Regions from separate parts of the Paenibacillus shenyangensis genome, predicted to be linked through region 2. Evidence: predicted binding sites of a transcription regulator. Region 2 holds the regulator's gene; each other region holds the start of a gene.
What was found. Region 2 encodes Rex, which represses fermentation and respiration genes when NADH is low (regulators of the CRP and FNR family bind a similar motif). Its sites were predicted from a motif close to TTGTGAAATATTTCACAA; they were not measured.
Positions count from the first base shown of each region.

Region 1: H065_RS0114940 (formate/nitrite transporter family protein) is a predicted target of Rex. The motif match lies at 2,178-2,195, and genes of this name have one in related genera.
Region 3: adhE (bifunctional acetaldehyde-CoA/alcohol dehydrogenase) is a predicted target of Rex. The motif match lies at 3,510-3,527, and genes of this name have one in related genera.
Region 4: H065_RS0100345 (TorD/DmsD family molecular chaperone) is a predicted target of Rex. The motif match lies at 2,296-2,313, and genes of this name have one in related genera.

Region 1 is NZ_AOIG01000017.1:154,317-159,367, reverse strand. Features, by position in the region: gene H065_RS0114950 (immunity 22 family protein) at 80-481, opposite strand; gene H065_RS0114945 (hypothetical protein) at 687-983, shown strand; gene H065_RS0114940 (formate/nitrite transporter family protein) at 1,219-2,055, opposite strand; gene H065_RS0114935 (WapI family immunity protein) at 2,290-2,727, opposite strand; gene H065_RS0114930 (barstar family protein) at 2,816-3,106, opposite strand; gene H065_RS0114925 (ribonuclease) at 3,244-3,687, opposite strand; gene H065_RS0114920 (superoxide dismutase family protein) at 4,035-4,763, shown strand; gene H065_RS0114915 (barstar family protein) at 4,890-5,051, opposite strand, start outside.
Region 2 is NZ_AOIG01000011.1:11,546-16,596, reverse strand. Features, by position in the region: gene H065_RS0109990 (2-isopropylmalate synthase) at 1-415, shown strand, start outside; gene H065_RS0109985 (cell wall elongation regulator TseB-like domain-containing protein) at 574-1,110, opposite strand; gene H065_RS0109980 (amidohydrolase) at 1,141-2,448, opposite strand; gene H065_RS0109975 (redox-sensing transcriptional repressor Rex) at 2,429-3,088, opposite strand; gene dinG (ATP-dependent DNA helicase DinG) at 3,085-5,051, opposite strand, start outside.
Region 3 is NZ_AOIG01000030.1:68,332-73,382, reverse strand. Features, by position in the region: gene H065_RS0122225 (sugar phosphate isomerase/epimerase family protein) at 1-121, shown strand, start outside; gene H065_RS0122220 (ThuA domain-containing protein) at 143-874, shown strand; gene H065_RS0122215 (uracil-DNA glycosylase) at 1,228-1,926, shown strand; gene H065_RS0122210 (winged helix-turn-helix transcriptional regulator) at 2,073-2,390, shown strand; gene H065_RS0122205 (Crp/Fnr family transcriptional regulator) at 2,539-3,267, opposite strand; gene adhE (bifunctional acetaldehyde-CoA/alcohol dehydrogenase) at 3,601-5,051, shown strand, end outside.
Region 4 is NZ_AOIG01000002.1:72,592-77,642, reverse strand. Features, by position in the region: gene H065_RS0100355 (MFS transporter) at 1-1,107, opposite strand, end outside; gene mobA (molybdenum cofactor guanylyltransferase) at 1,386-2,051, shown strand; gene H065_RS0100345 (TorD/DmsD family molecular chaperone) at 2,327-2,995, shown strand; gene H065_RS0100340 (hypothetical protein) at 3,210-3,392, shown strand; gene H065_RS0100335 (1-phosphofructokinase family hexose kinase) at 3,396-4,343, opposite strand; gene H065_RS0100330 (DMT family transporter) at 4,393-4,707, opposite strand; gene H065_RS0100325 (DMT family transporter) at 4,707-5,051, opposite strand, start outside.

The sequences.
Region 1 (5,051 bases), on a different contig from region 2:
CATGCTGTATTTGGTACAGCCATCACCCTGGATGCTAACGGCTGCACATCCCATTATCATATCCTAAGCAGCTGTCTGTCTACAACATTTCGCAGTCCACTGAACCTATATAGGTCCACGTTTGTCCGGCAATACTGCGCTTCCGAATCGTTCCTTTATAATCGAAATGATACAGCAATATCACTGCGTTTACTTTTTGCTGTTCTGCGCTGGATGGTTCCGGCAGCCAGCGTATAAATGCAGGCAGCAGTAATTCGCTGTACGATATATCCTGCAAAGCAATAGTCCAATGTTGTATAGGTATCTCCAGTATAAAAGCTTCACGGAAATCATCGTCAAAATGCTCGATGTTAAAAGCTTGCGCAAATATCGGTAGCTCTATTTCTCCATCTTTTTCGTAGGAAAATTCCAGTATTTCCTCCAGCTGCTCTTCCGACGCTGCTTGGCCGATCCATAATGACACCCTGTTTTCCTTTTCCACTACTATCCTGCTCCTTTATAATTAAATTTCCCCTTCTATTCCTCTGTATACGCTAGTTGATCGATAAGATATTTAACTTTATTATATGTACTTGAATACTAGGAGTATAATACAGCCTTTACAGCTGTAGATCTGAGTACATATTTGATAACTTCCAGCTGTAAGATGGAATATTAGATATTAATGAAAGGAGACAGAACATGCTATGAAAAGATTAGCCATACTCAGCAGATCCAAATTCTCTATACTGCTCATTATCTGTGTACTATTTATTTCTATTTGTGTACTTTCATCCTCTACTGTCTCTGCCAGCCGTATCAATACATCTACGCAAGATCGTCTGAAGCAGCAATACAATCTGGATCAATCCCATCCGAATAACGATAACAACAACTCTGCTTTTTGGAATGTGTCAGGTGACTGGGGATATAGTTATATGGCGCAGGATAAAGATGCATACTGGTTACGACTGGGCTGGGTACTGTGGACATCTATACAATAATTAGACCTGTTCGGGTTTTACCTTGAACTATAGTTAATCGAAAACTCTCAAGATTAGTGTCCCTTCTATAATAATAGAAATAACAAGCCGGTATGATGCGATTAGCTGCCGATCATCATAATGCCATTCCTGCGAAAATACAAACAGCGTACAGATTCACGTTATGCTACGTGTATCTCTGTACGCTGTTTGTATTTTCGTATTCATTTTAATTTATTTTTTCTGTAAATGTTACTTATACTGCGCTTTTCTGAGCTGGAGTCTCGGTTTTTGCTTTAGTTGCATTTGCCTGTTTTTGACGACGAACCGGCGAAATGAACCAGTATGCCATTCCCACAAATACAGCACCACCTACAATATTACCAAGCGTTACCGGAATCATATTGTGCACCCAGCCTGCTACCGTAATTGTATCCGGGTGACCAGGCAGCAGCAGTGCAGTTGTGAGCAGCGTCATATTTGCTACACTATGCTCATAACCACTGGCGATAAAGGCATACAGACACCACCAGATCAGGACCAGCTTGGAAATGTCGTCTTTGGCACGAGCAGCCATCCAGATCGCCAGACAGACTAGCCAGTTACAGAGAATACCACGGAAGAATAGCATCGAGACTGGCAGAGACATTTTGGCAGCTGCCGCTTTGAAAATGAGATGATCCGCACCAATCTGTTGGAACAATCCGGTACCATATACAAGCAGGCTCAGGACGATCGCCCCGACCAGATTACCGATAAATACGAGCACCCAGTTCTTGCCCAGATCGCCCATCGTAGTGCGCCGAGCCAGTGTACTCATCGTGAAAAACATATTATTACCTGTGAACAGCTCGGAACCTGCGAAAATTACGAGTGTCAGAGCAATACCGAACGACATCCCCATTACAATAGATTGCAGCGGCGAATGAATCGCTGCCAGTGGTGCACCGATAGAGAAAATCAGAATAATCCCGATCCCCACATAAGCCCCAGCCAACATTGCAGATGCAAAGTAACGCACAATACTTTCATTCATTTTTTCTTTTTTCTTCACGGCAGTTTCTATAATATTCTGTACGCCTTCAGTAAACATATCCATTCCCCCTGAAATTGCTTGTTCTCGTCGAAATATTTCACTTTTTAAATTAAAAATGAACTGTTTCTTTTTTGATTATACAAATTCCTTAGGTATATGGATGTGATATATATCACCTATTGTGAAATTTTTCACTTAATTATGATAAAAAAGAGCTTTTCTCCTATTATCGCTCTTTTTCACCTGTATATTCCTAGCTGAATTTCTTTAAAACCAAACTCTAATATCACACTATCTCGCTACTCTCTGAGGAAATTGCTGTAACATATAATCGATGCTTGAGACTATAGAATGTAAATCTGCATATGTAAGTTTAAAAGTAAATGTTGCCTCCCCATATGCTTCAGAATTATTCATAATAGAAACAGGATAGGCAGCATGACTTAATGTCAATTCGAGAACCTGCTGCTCGGTATAGTTCCATTCCATCTCGGGTTCTATAAAATACAAAGTAGTATATAAACTTCTTTCTATTAATAAAGAAGCAAACCACCTACGCATGGTCTGCAATTCTGTTGTCATTAAATAGGGAGCTTCCTGCGACCATACTGTTCCATTGTCGGTCTGAATATGCAGTGAAACCATCAGCCAATCATCATAAAAATCTTCTGCTTCCTCATATTGATAGCCGTTAATTTGAAATTGAATCTGTATTTGATTATTCTTCAAAATCATTTGCTATTATTGGCTCCTTTGTAACCTATATAGTATAGTCAAAGTTTGACTATTATCGTGTCCACGAATACATCGATAGGATTTATCGATCCGGTACATCATCCTCTACTACGACACGGAACCCGGTCCCTTCCTCTTGCACCTCTTCCAGCAGACTTCGTACCCGCTCTGCCTGATCACCCATCCGGTCATGGCTAATTCCATAATTCACCCAACGCAGTTCCAGCGGCAGTTCAATCATTCCGGTCAGACAGTCCCACAGGGCATCAAGATTGCCGCCATAAAATTCGGGTAATTCCAGCTTGCTCTTCAGCTGCTCATGCAGTTCCTGAATAGTCGAGAAATCTTCTCCGTTGATCCATACTGTTCTCATATTTTAGGCCTCCCTTTTATCTATTATGTAATAGATATCCTTCTTTTATGTATACGATTATAACATTACTGTACCGTCATTCTGCATCCTCGCAGCAACGCCGGATCGCAGGATGACGGTACAGTGTTGAGGATTCCTTATTTCATACGCGTGAAGCTAGCATAATGATCTGTCGTTTTGTAGATCAGTCCATCACTGGAGTACAGAATACGGTCCGAATTGCGGAAGCCCGATACATAGTTGATATCCGCCTCACGCCATGTGCGTCCGCTTGCTGTAGGCAACAGACCTTCGCGGTTGCTGAACACATCGCCGCCGATGCTTTTCCCTGGAGCTACTTCAGCCAGATTACCTTTGGAAGACACCCAACCCAGTGAACCTGCCTGGGATTTGGTAATAAAATTGCATGGTAATTTGCCGTTAGCAGACAGATAGTTAGCTACACCTGTAAAGGTGTTGATAATCGCACAGCTGGCAGCCGAAGCCTTTTGTGCCTGCAGAGCAGGTGTTGCCTGAGAACCGGTAAAGAAGACAACTGTCAACATCATAGCAAGTAGTGCAGTGGACCAGAACTTTTTCATACGTACATCCTCCTATGTAGATCATAATGTTTGGGAATGTTTGCTACCTTAAAATAATAATTCATATTATAGGTAGCAAATACCCACTTCCCAGTTATAACATATCCATTTGGAGAAATCTTCAATTTTAATCACTATATTTGTAAAAATTTATATATATCACCTTTTAAGCAAAGGTTCATTGTATTTTATGTACTACATATTTAATACTCATTTCCTTACATATCCATTCTGAAATATTCAATAAATAATAAAACGTTTTCAATTCTACTGCTTCTGCATGTATATACAGGGTAAACATGAATAGAGTCTCATCTATTCCAATCATTCAGGGAGGGAACTATTATATGACCAAATCGTTTGGCAAAAAGCATCTGTTATTCTCGTTTTTGGGCGGTGCTGTATTTTTCTCGGGAATTACTTATGCTGCCGATATGCAGGTTACGCCTAACACGGAGCCACTGAATTTTTACATGAATGGTGAAGCGCGGCAGACTTCGGCTACTTTTGATAACCAGGGAACTATGGTACCACAATCATTTGTATATAGTGGGACGACATATGTTCCGATCCGACATATGAGTGAACTAATGGGACATAGTATTTACTGGGATAGTCCTACATCAACCATCTCGGTAGGTCAGCCGGTAGTACAGATGATGGACGCGAAAGGGAAATCGATTGGTACGATTACTTTGACCCAACAGGAAGACGGTGTACTTGCACAGATTAATGTCTCTAACCTTCCGGCAGGCAAGCACGGGTTCCATGTCCATCAATCGCCAATCAAAAATAATGACTTTGCTACCGCCGGTTCCCATTTCAATCCGGCAGGTAAGGAACATGGTCATCTTAATCCAAGTGGCCTCCATCTAGGCGATTTTCAGAATCTGGAAGTAGCAGCCGATGGTACGGCCAAAGTAGAAATGAAGCTTGCAGACGCCAGCCTGACCAAGGGTGATGAGCATTCTATTCTGGGTGCATCCTTGATTATTCATGCCGATGAAGACGACCAGAAAAGCGATCCTTCCGGCAATTCCGGTGATCGCATTGCCGGTGGCAATATTCCGCAGTAACGATAGGTTCTGTCCATACATGAACAAACAAAAAGCTGCACCCGGCCATCGCCAGTGTGCAGCTTATTTATATCTGTTACCGGTTCACTTCTCCGATCAACAGGAGTATTATTCCGCTCTCTATCCTTATAGCATGACCGCATCACTCTGGAGCCATACCCGGAAGCCATTGCCTTCTCCCTGCACTTCTTCCATTAGATCCAATACCTGTTCGGCATATGGACCCAGCAGTTCGCGGCTACGTTCATAGTTGAGCCACTCGATCTGAAGCGGCAGCTCTACACCACC
Region 2 (5,051 bases):
CAGTGAATCTTCCAACCGTAATGAATCCGACAAACTATATTCTCTTGATTCTTTTCAAGTCATCACAGGAGATCTGCATCCCACTGCTACCGTACAGCTGCGTAAAGGCGAATCGGTGTATACGGGAAGCTCTACCGGTGACGGTCCGATTGATGCGCTATACAGTGTGGTTCGTCAATTGACCGGAATCGATATCAGTCTGAGACATTACAAAATCAACAGCATCTCACGAGGTCAGGAAGCGATCGGACGTGTCAGCGTACAGATTGATTACGAAGGACAGACCTATTCCGGCCGAGCGATGGATACGGATATTATTCGGGCCAGTGCATTGGCGCTGATTAACGGGATCAACACGCTGCTGCTGGACACTCCGCATCGAGATCATCGACAGACTCTGGTGCAGACTCCATAGGCTTCCCGCTAGGATGTACGTCATTCTCTACGCAGAATAGGTGATAATATACAAAAAAGCGGCTGCATATGAGATTACTATCTCTGCAGCCGCTTTTTATATTCATTTTCTTATGGATCGTTGTTAATCATTCATGACCTGGTAACAATATCGCCGGATTAATTGCCGGACAATGTGTTAGGCAGCTCCATCGGTCCACCCAGCTTGGTGCCATCACGGAAGTTGTAAAATACATAGTAATAATGATCTCCTGATTTGGCGAATACCTGCCATGTGTATTTACCGTTGTACGAACCCGGTAGGGTACGAACCACTTCAGCACCTGGCAGATCTTTTTGTACCAGCTGATCCACCTGTTGTACATTTATGGTTCCTGCTGTTTTCTCTACATGTACAGCATTGGCTCCCTGTACCGGAGTGCCGTCTTTATTAAATTTGACCCAGACCATTACTTCCTGCTGCTGATCATTCTGTCCCTGCACTACCCAATAGATCGACTTTTCATTCCAGACCGACTGGTACGTGCGGGTAAGCGAAGTCAGGTTAGCCTGCTTCTGGGCAATCTCCAGCGCTTCCTGTTCATGGCTCCATGGCTTGGCCATAACATGCACATAGAACTGGTTCACACATAGTACTATTAGACCTACTACTGTAATAATAATCGCTATCCACTTGCCACTTCCCAAATTTCGCAAGACACGCCATCCTTTCTGTTCAACTTGCGGTTAGCGTGTGAGCAAACCTTCAAAAGCAAGCTGTGCTTCACGGCGGATTTTTTCTTCATCCAACGTCAGCGATACGCCATCTTTGATTAGCTGCTTGCCGTCTACCCAGACATGCAGTACATCTTTGGCGCTGGCTGAATATACCGTGTGAGAGATAAAGTCCGTAAACGGCAGGAAATGAGGCTGATCGATATTCAGAGATGTGATATCGGCTTTCATTCCCACTGCAAATACGCCTGTGTTATCCAGGAATACGGATTTGGCACCATATTCGGTACCCATACGCAGAGCTTCCAGTGCAGGTACAGCCGTAGGATCACCGGATACGCCTTTATGGATCAATGCGGCCAGGCGCATTTCTTCAAACATATCCAGATTGTTATTGCTTGCAGGTCCATCCGTACCCAGGGATACAACTACGCCTGCACGCAGCAGATCAGGTACACGTGCTACACCACTCGCCAGCTTAAGGTTGCTGCCCGGGTTATGAGAAATGGTTGCTTTGTGGGCAGCCAGTTTTTGAATCTCTTCATCAGTCAGATGAACAGCATGTGCCAGCAAGGTTGGACGAGTGAATACACCCAGTTTTTCCAGATGATCTACCGGACGCAGACCGTAGTCACGTACGTTTTGTTCTACCTCAGCCACGGTCTCGGACATATGGGTATGCAGTGGAACATCCAGATCATGAGCAGCCTGCACGAATTTCTCGATAAATGCCGGTGGACAAGTGTACGGGGCATGTGGAGACATCATTGTGGTGATGCGTCCATTCGCTTGACCATGCCAGTCGCGTACGAATTGTACCGCCTGGTTAAGCTTCTCGTTCTGCTCTTCTTCCGAGCACAGACCGATAACGCCGCGCATCAGGACTGCGCGCATGCCGGATTGCTCAACGACTTCGGCAACACGCTCGGAACGGTCATACATATCAAGGAATGTTGTTGTGCCGCCTTTGAGCATTTCCAGAACAGACAGTGCTGTACCGATGTAGACATCATCACTCGTAAATTTGGCTTCCATCGGCCACATTTTCTCCTGCAACCATACTTGCAGAGCCAGATCATCTCCATAACCGCGCAGCAAGGACATGGCCGCATGACCATGACTGTTCACTAATCCGGGAATAAAGAATTGATGTCTACCGTCTACGATCGTCATGCCTTCCTGATCAGCAGGCTCCTCTTCGCCCAGATAAGTAATCACATCATTCTCGATAACCATGTGTCCGTATAATACAGATTTTTCTCCATGGGAAGCTGCGAAGATTCCGTTTTTGATCATCCATTTACTCGGTGAGTTGTTCATTCGTCTCTAATTCCTTTCCATCTTCAAGGTAGTAGGCCAGACTCAGCAGATCGGTAGTAAAATCTGCTGTATGCACACGTACATGTGGTGGTGTTTTCAGGATAATCGGTGCAAAATTCAGAATCGCCTCGATGCCTGCTTCAATCAGCTGATCGGCAACACGCTGTGCCTCGGTATTGGGAACGGTAATAATACCGACCCGGATATGCTTGGACTTCACTGTCTCGGACAGCTCATCTATCGGCTGTACAGTCAGCGTATTAATCTGGGTCCCTACCTTGGGTGTATACGAATCAAAGATTGCTATAATCTTCATCGTCTCCTGCAGATAGACATTATAGTTGGAAAGCGCGTGTCCCAGATTACCTGCTCCAATCAGCGCGACATTGATCTGCTGATCAAGCTTCAGGATATGACGTATCTTCTCAATCAGATAGGATACATCATATCCGATTCCTTTACGACCAAAATCACCAAAATAAGCAAGGTCTTTACGAATTTGGGCTGGGTTGAGATCCAGTTTTTGTCCCAGCTCCTGCGAAGATACAGTGGGTACCTCACGGGTATGCAGCTCGTTCAGGTATCTTAGGTAGACAGGTAATCTTCGCACGACCGCTTCTGATATTTTATCGGATTTCATGCTTGCTCCCCCTCTTGATTTGCAGCATCCTTCTCGTTCTCACGATGGCTCAGCCATTCCGCAATACGGGGAACCATTTGCTGCGTAGGCATATGTTCCATTTTGGGACCGGGCAGCGAATACAGGAAGTGCTTACCATAATACGATTCGATAACACGGGTATCATAGATAAGTACAATACCGCGGTCATTCGCTGTCCGGACCAGTCTGCCAAAGCCCTGCTTGAACCGGATAACTGCCTGTGGTACAGATAATTTCATAAATGGATTTTTCTTCTCTTTTTTGAGCCGTTCACTTTTGGCTTCTACCAATGGATGATTGGGCGGCTGGAAAGGCAGTCGCACAATCGCCAGACAGGTCAGTGCCTCTCCGGGAATATCGACGCCTTCCCAGAAGCTGCTCGTCCCCAGCAGTACGCAGGCCGGATGCTCCTGGAAACGGCGGGTCAGCTTGGTCCGGCTGCCTCCATCCACACCCTGTCCGAATACGGCAATATCGCTCTGTGATAATTTCTCCTTCAGAGGCTCGTACACCTGCTTGAGCATGCGATAAGAAGTAAATAAGACCAGCATACGTCCGCGCGTTGCCTCGGCAGCATCTGCCAGCGAACGGGCCAGCATGCTGACAAAGTGTTCATCACCGACACTTCCCTTCACGCTTGGGAAGTCTCTTGGGATCAGTACAAGTGACTGTTCCCGGTAATTAAACGGAGATTCCAGCATCGAGGTATTCAGCTTGCCCTGCTGCTCGGCTTCCTTAAGCCCCAGTTGTTCGATCATGTACTGGAAATTTTTGTCGATCGACAGTGTTGCAGATGTCAGCACAATACTTTTCTTTTTGTCAAAGAAATGCTCTTTGAGCTGCTGGCTGACATCGACCGGAACAGCATACATCTGCAGCGATTTGCTGCGATAATTGCCGTTCGCTTCATACCAGTAGACCGTATCGTCACTATCCAGCTTGATAAAATGACGAAGATCATCGCGAACACCGGTCAGATCCTTGAATAGTCCCGATACATCGGTTACGAGTCCATCGCTATCCAGCACCTCATCCGATTCCTTGATCTTGTTCATGACCTGTTCACCCTTACGGATAATCTGGCTAAGACCAATATAAATCCGATTTTCCAGCTCCGCGATTTCGGCCCATTCTTCCGGTTTCTTTTGCGGCAGCAGACGAAGGGTAAACTGCGCAGCCTCGCCTGGAGCCGCATCACTGCGCTGTGGCAGCAGAGCGAACAACAGCTCACTAAGCTTATCCCAGTCTTCTTTAACATCTGTTAGTTCCGGATACAGATTATCGATGGCTATTGCCCACTCCATACCGCGTTCACTGCCAGAAGATCCCAGCTGCTGACGCAAAATCGCCAGCTGACCGGTCTTGCTGTCCTTGAACAGACGCAGCATTGGATGAACCAATGTGAAATATTTCATGTGCATGCCCAGATGTTTGCCGGCTACATCTTCAAGATGATGAGCCTCATCAATAACCAGATGCTCGTAGGCAGGCAGCAGCTGATGTCCAGCCTTGATATCGGTAAACAGCTTGGAATGGTTCGTAATTACCACATCTGCTGCACCGGCTTCATGCTTGGCTCGGTGATAAAAGCACTGCCGGAACCATGGACAAGCACGTCCCAGACAGGAATCGGTATCACTGGCGACCGTTTCCCAGAAATCGCCACCGCGGTTGCCCATATTGAGCTCTTCATCATCCCCGGTCTCGGTAGCTGTCAGCCAGACAATCATCTGGGCAGCGATCAGCACATCTTCCTTGGGACTCTGAAATTCCTTTGTATTTATTTTATGCTCAAATTTGCGCAGACACAAATAATGCTGGCGTCCCTTGAACACGGCAGCACGAAAAGCAAACGGAATCACTTGTGTCAGCAGCGGAACATCCCGTTCGCGCAGCTGTTCCTGCAAATTAATCGTATGCGTGCTGACCATAACTCTCTCGC
Region 3 (5,051 bases), on a different contig from region 2:
CGTCGTTAGTATAGAGCATGAAGACGGACTGATGTCCGTAAATGAGGGTTTCACTAAAGCCGTCCATAACTTGCAGCAGGTGATGATCGAAGAAGAACTTGGCGAGATGTGGTGGGTCTAACAACAGGGAGGCAATAATAGTATGATTAACGTAACAGTCTGGAATGAGTTTGTACATGAGCAAATCCGCGACGACGTCAAAGCTGTATACCCGGATGGAATTCACAAAGTACTTGCAGACGGATTGACCAAAGAAGGGTTCGCCTGCCGCACAGCAACACTGGATCAGGATGAGCATGGTCTGACAGAATCCGTTCTGAACTCTACCGATGTTATGCTGTGGTGGGGACACACTGCACACGACCTCGTTGATGATGATATTGCTGAAGCCGTTGTAAGACGTGTTCAGGAAGGCATGGGATTGATCGTGCTGCACTCCGGACACTTCTCCAAACCGTTCAAGCAATTGATGGGTACCAGCTGCGATCTGAAATGGCGTGTCGCAGACGAACAGGAAATTCTGTGGTGTGTTAACCCGAATCATCCGATCTCGCAGGGTGTCAATCCATCGATCACACTGGATAAAGAGGAAATGTACGGCGAGTTCTTCGATGTACCGGCTCCGGATGAGCTGGTATACCTGAGTAACTTTGAAGGTGGCGAAGTATTCCGCAGCGGTTGTACCTACCGTCGTGGTCATGGTAAAATCTTCTACTTCCGCCCAGGCCATGAGACGTATCCTACGTACTACAACCAGGATATTATGCATATCATCTCCAATGCAGTACGCTGGGCACAACCAGCAGAAAATGCCCGTCCTGCATTTGGACGGACTGAGCCAAAACGTACGATCGGTGGTAAAGTACTGGTATAAGTATTTCATAACTATCCAGCCAAAGCATTTTCAGCATAATAGACAGGCTGAATACGTTCTTCGGTCAACCGAAGAGATTTAATCATACTCCAGCAACCTTGTTGATTGTATCCCATTGTACACGATTGCCGGTAAGCCTTGCTTGTATGTTGAAATTCAAACCATAGCAATAACACAGAGTACGTCCGCAGAAGAATAGCGGACGTACTTTTTGCGTAAGCAGATTGCAAAAAATTGGGTAAATAAAATATGTATACAAATTAGCCTTTAACTTGTTAGACGCGATGTTCAACGAAAAAGATTTTTTGCAAAGTGAAATATTATACAAATTATCCGGTAAATGGGGTGTGGATATGTTAAATCACAATGAGTCAGACACGCATATCGGACCTGCACCGCTATCTCCGGAACTGGTTCATGCCTGCCTGGAGAGAGTCAAAGATCTGAGATTGGAAGGATTCCTGACCGGATTTGGTAAATGGCCTGGCAGATTGATGATGGTAGGAGAAGCACCGGGAGCGACAGAAGTGCAGAATGGACGACCTTTTTCCGGTCAGGCAGGCAAGGTGCTGGATGGTTATCTCGATGCACTGGAGATTACAAGAGACGATTTGTACATTACCAGTTCGGTACGCAGCCGTCCGTATAAGGATAAACCCGTCAAAGGAAATCCAGATCGTCTCAGCCGTTCCAATCGAACACCGACCCGGGCAGAAGTACTGGCCTTTGCTCCAATTCTTGATCAGGAAATTACTATTGTACAGCCGGAGATTCTGATTACACTGGGAAATATTGGTCTGCAGCGGCTGCTGGGAGATGGATATACCATTACTGCTGTACATGGACAGCCGATTTACAGCAAGATTCAGCAAGTGGAAAGAGATTATCCCGAGAAAGGATATTTTTGGTCCGAACAAGAATATTGTATTTTTCCTATGTATCATCCGGCGGCTGTGCTGTATAATAGATCATTGACCGATGTTATTGACGGTGATCTCAAGCAGCTGCGTGAACTGATTAGTCAAAAATCGCAGATAGCTGAACATCAGTGATGATCATAATGTTTTCGTTTTCTTATTAGGTAAAATGTGTTAAAATATATATGCTAACTAATTGTAAGCTTACATCGAATTTATATATATACAAAGCTTACGACAACCCATTATTGTGCTATGGACGGATGAAGAGGTGAAAAGACATGGAACAGCATCAATTGGGATTATGCCCTCGCTTTGAGACCGCTTTTTCTTTTCTCGGAAAAAGATGGAATGGTCTGATTATTCAGTCTCTGATGAGCGGACCAAAACGTTTTAAGGATATCTCGAATCTTATTCCGATGATGAGCGATAAAATGCTTTCGGAGCGAATGAAGGATCTGGAGGGAAGCGGTATTTTGACTCGCCAGGTATATCCGGAGACACCGGTACGAATTGAGTATGAACTGACTGACAAAGGTCGGGCGCTTCAACCCGTTATGGAACAAATCCAGAATTGGGCAGAGCAGTGGGTGGATTAATACTTTACACCTCCATCCGGGCCGGCAGACGCTGTCTCAATTAAAAAGCTTTCCGCTTGGTATTTATCAGCGGAAAGCTTTTTTGCATGTACCTTGTTATATAGTTATTCGCGCAATTGGTCAACGCCGGGGAGAGAAGTCGGCGTAATCAGATCCGGCATATTTCTCGTGGGCAGAGTTCACAGTGACATACTTCCTGCAGAGCTTCCATATCATGAATAATGATCATGCCATGCTCATATTCAATCACGTCTTTTTTGCGCAGATCACTGAGCATACGGTTAACACTTTCACGCGTAGCACCGATCATATTGGATAGATCCGTATGGGTGATTTTTTTGTTGATCAGGATCGATCCGTCTTCATTGTAATCTTCGCCGTACGTATTGCTGAGACGAATCAGAGTCGAGCAGAGGGCCCCTGGTTTGCCATACAGCATAAGGTCACGGACTTTGGTCTGGGTTAGGCGATGATGCGTACCCATCCATTTCATAAAGTCGATAGCAAAGTCACAGTGCTGGCAGATAATCATCTCCAGATCTTTATGTTCGATAACTGCCACTTCTGTATCTTCAAGTGTCTCTGCTGTGAATCCGAGCCGCGTACCGGAGAACGGATCAGCCTGTCCGATCATGTCACCAGACTGATACATATATAGAATAAGTTCTTTACCTTCATCGGTTGATTTGGTCAATTTCACACGTCCACTTTTGATAAAGTAGAGCTTGTCGGACAGATCGCCTTCCCAAAATAGGTGCGACCCCGAAGGAATGCTGCGCTCTGTCGCATAAGCCAGCATACGCTCCATATTAATATCCGAAAAACACGATGTGTTTCCTTCGACGTTGTTGTTCATGATCTCTGCAAATTTATTCATGTTCGTCCTCCCCTTCATCTCCCAATTATACGCGAAAATAATCGGATTGCATCATGTTTTAAGGAAAAATTTACTAAATTAAATTGAATTTATATTCCTTTAAATTAATGCTTCTAATAGTATGGTCATCATTGTTTTTAAATTTAAACTTTGTGATTATTTTCACTTATATTATAACGCGAGTTAGTTCAAAATGCAAAAAGAAAAAAGAAGATGATTAAGTTTTTAAAAATAAAAATTGATTGTGAAAAAAATCACATTATGATTTATATCTCTATGCTATGATCAGTGCGTAGACAGAAAGCACCACACATTCTGAGGAGGATGAGAGAAATGGCTGTTAAAAATGATGCCACTCGCACCGTAGAAGTTACTGCACAGGAAGAAATTCAAAAAATGATCGACAAAGCAAACAAAGCACAAGCCGCATTTATGAAAATGAATCAGGAACAAATTGATGAAGTTGTACAGGCCATGGCACTTGCCGGACTGGACAAGCACATGTATCTCGCCAAGCTGGCTGTTGAAGAAACAGGCAGAGGGGTATATGAAGACAAAATCACCAAAAACATCTTTGCGACTGAATATATATATCACAGCATCAAAAACGAAAAAACAGTTGGTATCATTGAAGACAATGCATACGACAACTTCCAGAAAATCGCTGAACCGGTTGGCACAATCATGGGGATCACTCCGGTAACCAACCCGACATCAACTACAATGTTCAAAGCGTTGATCGCTATCAAGACACGTAACCCAATTATCTTCGGTTTCCACCCATCTGCACAACAATGCAGTAAGGAAGCTGCAAGAATCCTGCTCGAAGCAGCTGTCAAACATGGTGCTCCTGCAGATTGTATCCAGTGGATCGATAATCCTTCCATGGATAAAACGAATGCATTGATGAATCATCCTGATGTAGCATTGATTCTGGCTACTGGCGGTGGCGCAATGGTCAAAGCAGCTTATAGCTGCGGTAAACCGGCGCTGGGCGTAGGTCCTGGTAACGTACCTGCCTTTATCGAGAAAAGTGCGGATCTCAAACAGGCTGTAACCGACCTGATCCTGTCCAAATCGTTTGATAATGGTATGATCTGCGCATCCGAACAAGCTGTTATCATCGAAGAGCCCGTATTCGAGCAAGTGAAAAAACTGATGATCGACAATGGCTGCTATTTCCTTAATAAAGAAGAAGTTGGCAAACTGACTGCAGGTGCTATGAATGTAGAGAAATGTGCAGTCAACCCGGCAATCGTCGGTCAACCAGCAACCAAAATCGCTGAAATGAGCGGTATCACTGTTCCGGCAGGAACCAAAATCCTGGTTGCCGAACTGGAAGGCGTAGGCACCAAATATCCATTGTCCGCTGAAAAATTAAGTCCTGTACTGGCTTGTTATAAAGTGAAAAATGCAGAGCAAGGTATCGAGCGTGCTGCACAAGTTGTTGAATTCGGCGGTATGGGTCACTCTTCGGCGATCCATTCCAACAATGATGAAGTCATCCAGAAATTCGCAGATCGTCTGCAAACCGGACGTATCATCGTGAATTCTCCTTCGACACATGGCGCTATTGGCGACATTTACAATACGAACCTGCCTTCCCTGACATTGGGCTGCGGATCGTATGGACGTAACTCGACATCTTCCAATGTAACAGCAGTCAATCTGATTAACGTGAAAAGGGTGGCGCGTCGTACCGTGAATATGCAATGGTTCAAGATTCCTTCCAAAGTATACTTTGAAAAAGGTTCGACTCAATATCTGGCTAAAATGCCAAACAT
Region 4 (5,051 bases), on a different contig from region 2:
GCCTACCAGATACATTTGCTCGGAGCCAAAGTTCTGGAACAGCCATCCGCCGAGGAATCCGGCGATCACTCCGGCAAGTCCGCTCCAGGTCATCGTATAAATGGCCTGTCCGGAGCTGCGAAAACGATTGGGTACAAACATCATCGTCAGCTGGGTACCGACATAGAAGTAACCGCCAAACGTAACAGCATGCAGTAGCTGGATAAATACGACCTGCATTGGACTGACGGCTTCGGCCATCAGCAGCCAGCGCAGCGTGAACAGAATACTCACAATCGCCAGCCAGCCCAGCATAAAGGAAATGCGGCGCTTCAGAAACCGGTCAAACAGCAAAAACAATACCGCTTCAAAAATCGATGATGCGAACACGGCCCAGCCGACCATGCCTTTGCTGCCTCCCAGTTCAATCACATAGAGCGAGAGAAACGTACTATTCATCATATTGGGAATAGAGACGAGTACTCCGAGTACGATAAAGCCGACAAAGTAGCCGTTACCGCTGAACTGCCGCAGTGCACTCCAGCTCAGGGAAGCAGCTCCACCAGGCGAACGGGTCTGCGGAGGCATAATTAGCATCAATCCAATAGCCACAAGGAGCAGTACGGTAAACACAATGCCGATTTTGGACACACCAAGATGATCGATCACCGGGCCGGCAACTACAGCAGTGAGCGCCCAACCCAGTGAGCCGTACAACCGAAAACCGCCGAACTTATGCGGCGTACCATCGATATAATTGAGGATCAGCGTGCTGGTCTGTGCAAACATCGGTGTCTGGAAAAAGAAAAAACAGGCCATAACGATATATATCAGCGTGTAATTATGTACATGAAATACCATCTGTACAAGCAGCAGCGTACCGGTCATCATAATCAGCAGAATCAATCTTGTATTTTGCAGCCGATCGCTGTAGTATCCCCAGAATGGATTGGCAAACAGCGAAATAAAAGGACCAATCGCCATCAGCGCGCCAATCTGGCTCTGGCTCATACCTATATCCTGCAAATACAGCTGGAAGAAGCTTGTGAAAATAACCATCGTTCCATATATGAAAAAAGTATACCAACGAAGGGAGAAGAATGCAGGCGAAGACGAATGTGAACGCATGGAAGGCCAATCCTTTCCGAGAACTTTTAGTTCACTGTATCATTTGTTGAAAGGGGATACAAACCATTTTGGGTGAATTTCGGCTAACGATGGATTCGTGATTACTCTGCTGTCACCTTTTTGCAATAATCAACTTGGTACTATCGGATGTGAAAGGGTTGAATAGTGTGTTAACAGTATCAAAGTAAGAATGAAGTATACTGTTAGCAGGAAGACAACAAGGCAAATCAAGTTCAATCCAGAACCATCTATCAAGCTGAACAAGAGGAAGTGCGAACATGAACCGAAAAGAAAAAAAGTACAGCGATACCGCTGGCATTATTCTGGCTGGTGGACAGTCACGGCGTATGGGTACAGACAAAGCCCTGCTGAAGATCGGCAATAGCAGTGTAATCGAGCGGGTTGTATCGGCACTTCAGCCCTGTGTATCACAGCTCTGTCTGGCAGCAGCGACTGATCGCAGCTATGATTTTTTGCAGCTGCCGATCGCCGAGGATTCATTTCCCGGTCAGGGGCCATTATCCGGATTGTATGCAGGTATGAGCAGTCTGGATGCACAGTGGTATGTGCTCAGCGCCTGCGATCTGCCTTTTGCCAGTACACGGTTGCTGGAGATCATGCTGGAGCGTGTACACATAAGGGCTCAGGAGGACGAGCCGATACAGGCAATCCTACCGACGCATGAAGGCCGCCATCATCCCCTGTATGCAGTCTATCATCGCAGTGTCTATGCCTCGCTAGAGATTGCACTGCGCAGCGGACAGCTCAGAGTAATGGACTGGCTGCATCAACATACCGTCGCCGAACTGCCGCTTGCAGAGCTGCTGACAGAACGCAGTGAATCTCATGATGATCTGTCTCCCTGGTGTCTGCATAATATGAATGACCCTGCAGCCTATCAACTGGCACTGCAGCATATAGATAGCAATCATAATGTTCATTAATTGGTAAAGCATAGACAGATGAAAAGGCATGGTATGAACAGATGGAGCGGATCCGCCGATAAACATGACTATTTTATGAACGTATGGCGATTCGCCCCCTATTTATACCAAATTCGGGTACAATAAAAATAAGAAATACAATATTCAATTTTGACAGAATCTTATATATAAATGTAGACAGATGACGCTGACAAGTCGCTTATTACCGTAATTGGTTGCTCTGTTGCAAGCGCTGACATATCATAAGTGAATAATATCACAAGGAGTGTATTCTCATGACAGTAAAGATGGAAACATGCATGAAGACAGATTGGTTGTACAGCCGGGTCATGACCTACCGTTTGCTGAGCGAAATGCTGCAGCGGCGCCCTACGCTATCCAAGCTGATTGAATGGCGCAAGGAAGCCGGACGTATCCGGATTCTGTCCGGACAGAGCAATCCGCTGATTAGTATGCTTGAGAATATACCTCTGACCAATATTATTCAATATGCCTATGATGAGTGTGTGCAGTATGATCAACTGTTCACCGAACAGCGGCTACCGCATCATCCGCGCGCATCGGAATATCTGCTCAGTGCGCAGGAGCGCTGGAGCTATGAAGCTACGCTGAATTCCATTTATGCACGGGCAGGCATTGCTTTTAAAAAGATGGATCAGGAGACCGATGATCATATCGGCATTGAATTGGAATTTATGTCACTGCTCGCAGAACGCATGGCCGAGAACGAGGGCAATATACTGGAACAGCATACAGCGATTAAGGCACAGGCTGATTTCCTCGAAAATTATATGCTGCCCTGGGTACCGGCATTTTGCCACGAACTGGATGCCGCCGCAGATCATACACTGTACCAGACCTGGGCAGAGACCGTATCTGCTTATCTGAATGAAGATCTGCATAATCTGCGTGTATATGCTGCCGAGCAGCAGCTGTTCCGCTAATCGCTGTTATACCGATCGGACAGTCAATTCTTTTCATTTTATTCATAAAGCAGCCGAGTTATGCAGTACAAGACGGATAGACGCTTACAATATGATCTATTCTCTGTTATCTGAATATTTATATTTGCCAAAATCATCTTAAAAAGGCGTCAAACCGACAGGTACTGTCCAATGATAACTAAAGGGGGATACCGCCTTGCATACGTACCGATGCTTGAAGTCAAAAATTGTCGTCAAGTCACTCGAGCAGGTCAGGGAATTTCCATCGCTGGACTGGGCCCGGCAGTATGCACTTCGGGAACTGGTCCCTGATGAGATCAACTTTGTTATCCGGGATAATGATACCGGTGAGATTTTTATGGATGTCCGATTTGGTTCACATACAAATGTCCCCTGAGCCTCAGGCTTCAGGGGTTATTTGTATCCGTGTGCCGATGTGCTGCACATCATCCAGATCAATCATGCCGGCAGCAGGCTGCAGAGCGCAAGCACTGCCGCAGGAAGAACCAAGACGCAGCATATCGACAAAGGAACCGCCGCGGCTGGCAGCAGTCACCATTCCGGCAGCCATGGCATCTCCGCTGCCCAGTGCACTGATAATCTGCAATTCTGGAACCCGAATGCGGTAAAAACGACCGCTTTCCCGTTCGGCAGCCACAGCGCCATCTGCTCCCAGAGAGATCGTCGCCATCGAGCTGCCTTGATCCAGCATCGCGGTTAACGCCTGCCGTAGCTGTTCCGGCGAAGGAGGCAGTCCGCCTGTGACAATACCCGCCCAGTCGCAGGCTTCCTGAGCATTAGGCTTAATCAGATCGGGTGCTGCTGCAATACCATGGTGCAGAGCTGCACCGCTGCTGTCGAGAGCGGTACGTGCTCCGGAGTCACGGGCAATACCGATCAGCCGGGCATACAGATCCTCCGGACATCCCTGCGGGAGACTGCCGGAGAACAGTACCCAGTCCGATTGGGAGGCCAGTGTCTCGAGCGTACGTGACAGCTGCTCGATCTGTACGGAAGTTACCAGTGGGCCGGGCTCGATCAGCTCGGTCTGAGTCTGCTGCTGCTGTTCCAGAATCGTAATGGCCAGCCTTGTCTCGCCATCGGCTTCGGTGAACTGGCAGTCCACCTGTGCTCTTGCCAGCAGATGCTGCATTTTCTGCCCATTATAACCGGCAGTGAAACCGGCCGCAGTTACCGGCTCTCCGAGCTGGCGAATGACCCGGGCGGCATTGACGCCTTTGCCTCCCGGCAGTGTCAGTCCCGGTACGCGGTGTACGTGGTTCATTTGCAAAGAAGGGATCTGGTAAATGATATCCAGTGCTGCATTAAGAGTTACAGTCGTAATCATGAAGCCACCGCCTTTTACCGGAAATTCGCAGACCGGTCGCCGTGTCTGCTCAGGAGATCAGCTTCAGCCCTACAGCCGAGGTGATGATCATCGCGATAAACAGAATGCGCCAGCCGCTTTTGGCTTCATTATACATAAGCATGCCGACAATTGCTCCCCCGACCGTACCAATGCCTGTCCATACAGCATAAGCAGTACCCATGGCGATCCCGTTCATTGCATAGGTCAGGCAAGAAAAGCTGCCTGCAAATGCCAGTATCATCATCAGTACATTCAATACCGATTTCTGGCGTACCAGCCGGTTCATCGTAATAACACCGACGACTTCGAATCCTCCTGCAATCACAAGTGCGAGCCAGTACATTACGCTTCACCTGCCTTTGCCGGAGTCTTGCCTTCGTTATCGGTAACCAGCTTCAGCCCGATCACGCCTGCCATCAGCAGCAGAATCAGCAGCAGCTTGGTCCACTGGAACGGTTCCCCGAAGATCAGCATCTCGGCGGCTACCGTTCCTCCAGTGCCTATTCCGGTAAACACCGCATAGACCGTACCGACCGGCAGCCGGTTGGAAGCTTTGATAATCAGATAAAAGCTGAGTGCAATGCCTGCTGCTGTCAGCACCCATTCACCCGTTGTCTCGGCATGCTTGAGCCCGGATACCCATACCACTTCAATCAATCCGCCAATAAATACATATAACCAGTTGCG